DNA from 2 places in the Citrobacter sp. GW821-FHT02E08 genome. Region 1 is predicted to be linked to the other one. Evidence: predicted binding sites of a transcription regulator. Region 1 holds the regulator's gene; the other holds the start of a gene.

Region 1 (2,206 bases):
CCCCGTCGGCGGGCGCTATACCTTTCGCGATATGGGAATGTTGAGCTGGAGCTGCGTGGTGGCAAGTCATCATCCCCTGGCGGCGATGCCCGGACCCTTGAGTGATGATACGTTGCGCAACTGGCCGTCGCTGGTCCGTGAAGACACGTCACGGACACTGCCTAAACGTATCACCTGGCTGCTGGACAACCAAAAGCGCGTGATCGTACCGGATTGGGAATCGTCAGCAACCTGTCTTTCCGCCGGGTTATGTGTCGGGATGGTGCCTACGCATTTTGCAAAACCGTGGGTCGACAGTGGCAAATGGGTCGCGTTGACCCTGGAGAATCCATTCCCGGATGCAGCATGCTGCCTGACCTGGCAGCAAAATGACACGTCGCCCGCATTAGCCTGGCTGCTGGAGTATTTAGGCGACAGTGAAACGCTGAATAAAGAGTGGTTGCGAGAACCTGAAGAGGTTCCCGCCGGGGAAGCTTAACGACGATAGTCGCGGAACGGACCATCCGCAACCGAACGACGTTCGATCAGTCGCGGGTGGACTTCAATAGACTGCGACTCTTCACGCTTGTTGACGATACGGTCTAACAACATATTAAAGGCCGTTTCACCCAGTGAGTCTTTCGGTTGGTGAATAGTGGTCAGTGCGGGTGTGAAATAGCGCGCGTTACGCACATTGTCATAACCGATCACCGAAATATCCTGCGGTACGCGCAAACCCATTTCGTCAGCAGCGCAGAGCGCCCCCATTGCCATGATGTCGCCACCGCAGAATACCGCAGTAGGGCGATGGGTCTGAGAGAGGATTTGCTGCATTGCACGATAACCAGACTCAGGTTCAAAATCGCCCTGTACAATCCAGTTTTCCGGGACTTTTATCAGCGCTTCGTCCATCGCCTTCATAAAGCCCGCCAGGCGGCCAGCCCCCGTGTTACGCTCCATCGGGCCAGGAATGACGCCTATCTCACGATGACCGCGTTCCACCAGATAACGACCGGCCATATAACCGCCTTCGAACGCGTTATCAATGACCGTATCGGTAAAGTCAGCCTTCGCTTCGCCCCAATCCATAACCACCATTGGAATATGGCGATACTCTTCAAGCATGGAGAGCAGAGACTCTGGATATTCCGAACACATAACCAGCAGACCATCCACACGCTTTTGCGCCATCATGGAAAGGTAGGCCCGTTGTTTTTCAAGATTATTCCAGGCATTGCCAAGGATCAGGGTGTAGCCTTTCTGGAAGCAGTTTTTCTCAACGGCTTCAATAATTTCAGCGAAATAGGCGGCTTCACTGCTGGTTGCCAGCAGACCGATAGATTTGGTGTGATTCACCTTCAGGCTGCGGGCGACGGCACTCGGGGAGTAGTGCAATTCTTTGATTGCTGCCCAGACAGCATTGCGAGTCTCTTCTGCGACAAAACGCGTTTTGTTAATTACATGTGATACGGTTGTAGTGGAAACGTTTGCTCGCTTCGCTACATCTTTAATTGTTGCCATTACATTTCACTCCAGACCATATCCAAACTCCTGAAAATACTGTAGGTAAACGTTTGCCTTTACACACCCTTATCGCAACATCAGGGTTGCGGCACGCCGGGAAAACGACACGAAACGTCAGGAGGGGGTCAATGGCCGGTACGCTAATCAAGTAAGCGTGGAATTTTGTCTGATCTTGACGAAAAGGGGAAGAGTTAAAAGTGGTTATCAATATAAATCCTGGGAGATTTTTACATCCAAGTGTGTAAAAATGCGCAATATCACTTTTTGTGTGGGAATAAAAAGGAGCAAATTTGATGAGCACCGATCTGAAGTTTTCGTTAGTAACCACTATTATTGTTCTGGGCCTGATCGTAGCGGGTGGTCTGACCGCCGCACTGCACTGATTTACCGTGAGGGAGCATGCTCTCCCTCATCTCGTTACCCCTTCATTGTTACTAAATCAGCAAAAGTCTTTTGCCATTCTGTTAACTTTATTATTTTTGTGATTGATGTCATGCTTTTGGCTCTTATCGGGTGTCGCTTCGCGGCACGCTGCAGCGGAGTCAACGTATGAAAATCAATTACCCCTTACTGGCGCTTGCGATTGGCGCATTTGGTATTGGGACCACGGAATTCTCTCCGATGGGGCTGTTGCCCGTCATTGCGCATGGCGTGAATGTCTCCATTCCCGCCGCCGGAATGCTCATCAGCGCCTATGCGGTGG
Region 2 (2,206 bases), 280 kb from region 1:
GTCGCGCCAATGACCGACAAATTGTTAGCGGCAGCATACCGAACGGTGACGTTGCCTTCGTTATCCGGAAAATAGTGGTGAATACGACGGGAGAGTTCACCGGCCAGCGCGTCTATCGCGCCAGCCGGTAAAGGAGAAGTTTTTGCAATGGTGACTTCAATACGCATAATGGCCCCCTGTTGAGTATACTGGATATTTATACAGTTAAAATAACCCAGTGACAACAGTTGGCCACACTTTTTTTATTTTTTTACCGACCAGCGTACCGTTTCGCCACCCAGGAAAGGCACCAGCGTATCGTCTGTCAGGGCGATGCTTTCCGGAATGTGTTGCTCTTCGCGTACCAGTTCAATGTAGGTATCGTTGACGGGCAAACCATAGAACTGTGGACCGTTCAGTGAGCAAAATGCTTCAAAGTGCTCGAACGCATTCATCTCCTCAAAGACGGTTGCATAGCTGCCGAGCGCCGTTGGGGCGTTAAAGCAGCCCGCGCAGCCACAGCTGGTCTCTTTACGATGACGAGCGTGCGGCGCCGAGTCTGTTCCCAGGAACGCGCGGCTAAAACCGCTGGCAACCAGTTCACGCAATGCCTGCTGGTGGACATTGCGTTTGAGGATCGGCAAACAGTACAGGTGCGGGCGAATACCGCCGACCAGCATGTGGTTGCGGTTAAACATCAAATGCTGAGGTGTAATTGTCGCCGCCAGCAGCTCGTTGCCATCGCGAACATACTCTGCCGCGTCTTTGGTCGTGATGTGCTCGAAGACCACTTTGAGCGCCGTCAGGCGCTGGCGCAAAGGCTCCATGACGCTGTCGATAAAGCGAGCTTCGCGATCGAAAATGTCGATCTCCGCATGGGTGACTTCGCCGTGTACCAGCAGCGGCATCCCCAGTTTTTCCATGCGCTCAAGAACGGGCATGATAGCGTCGGTGGAGGTAACCCCGTGGCTTGAGTTGGTGGTGGCATTGGCCGGGTAGAGTTTTGCGGCAGTGAAAACGCCTTCATTGAATCCGCGTTCAAGCTCATTGGGATCCAGGCTGTCCGTCAGATAGCAGGTCATCAACGGTGTAAAATCATGTCCTTGCGGAACCGCATCAAGAATGCGCTGGCGGTACGCAATAGCCGCGTCAACGGTGGTAACGGGCGGCGCCAGGTTAGGCATCACGATCGCGCGACCATAGGTTTCACTGGTGTAGGGCACGACGGTTTTTAACATGTCGCCATCGCGAAGGTGAACGTGCCAGTCGTCTGGGCGGCGGATCTTTAAAACCTGGGATGGTGCTGTCATTAATATGCTCCGGCTGAGGGATGGTCTTTTTGCCGGAAACAAAGGATATGCGGAAACGTTTTCGTTTGCACGAAAAAAAAGGGCGCTAATGCGCCCTCTGAACGTTAATTGGTGAACGGGATGACAATTTCACCCGGTTTCACCTCAATCCCTTTGGCATATTTTTTCGCTAACGCTTCGCCTTCGCTGCTGTCTTCCCGCAGAACGTAGGCCGGTTGCTGATTAAAATAATTGCGCAGCGACTGGTTGAGATAAGGCATCAGCGTTTGTAATACCGGCTGCATTTTCTCCGGAGTTACCGTGACGTCCACCACTTCCATCTCTTGTAAGAAAATGGCGCCTTTCTCTTTGTTAAAGACCGGCAACGCTTTCAGCTTCAGTTTCATGGTGGCTTTTTGATTGCCAAACAATGAGCTCATATCGAGATTCGCATCGCCGGTAAGCGTCACTTTATTAGGCTCTTCCCGACCGATCTGGCTGCTCAGGTTGGAGAGCACAATATGCGCGTCGGCAACGCCGGGTAAGCCAATATCTTTGGAAAAGTTATTCCGTTTCTCCAGTGCCTGGTTAATCTCTTGTTCACTGATCGTGTACTGTGTGAGTTGATTACAGCCAACCAACAGGCCGCTAACTAATAACGCAGCGGCAAAAAAAATCTTTTTCATGGGGTTCCTCAACATGATGCCCGTGTTGTAATCCTGACACAAAGCAGCATGTGGCACCAGCACGCAACGCGCCAGCAGAAAAAACTGAAATAACGGCCGCCCAATGCAACAGCCGTTTTTTTCAGCAGCGAACCGGGCATCAATCAGGCTCCCGGCTCCAGCATTCCGTTCGGGGTGCGTTTATGGCTAAATTGCCATCCCAATGCCAGGAAGGTGATAACGCCGATAATCGCCAGCATGACCCAGGGCAGT

The links. Region 1 encodes PurR, which represses purine synthesis genes. Its sites were predicted from a motif close to CANGCAAACGTTTGCNTG; they were not measured.
Region 2: pyrC (dihydroorotase) is a predicted target of PurR. The motif match lies at 1,338-1,355, and genes of this name have one in related genera.

Annotation. Positions count from the first base shown of each region.
Region 1 is NZ_JBWKVL010000004.1:85,495-87,700, reverse strand. It holds gene punR (DNA-binding transcriptional activator PunR) at 1-478, shown strand, start outside; gene purR (HTH-type transcriptional repressor PurR) at 475-1,500, opposite strand; gene cydH (cytochrome bd-I accessory subunit CydH) at 1,797-1,886, shown strand; gene AC07UY_RS06935 (MFS transporter) at 2,053-2,206, shown strand, end outside.
Region 2 is NZ_JBWKVL010000004.1:365,790-367,995, reverse strand. It holds gene dinI (DNA damage-inducible protein I) at 1-167, opposite strand, end outside; gene pyrC (dihydroorotase) at 243-1,289, opposite strand; gene AC07UY_RS08305 (lipoprotein) at 1,394-1,954, opposite strand; gene mdtH (multidrug efflux MFS transporter MdtH) at 2,098-2,206, opposite strand, start outside.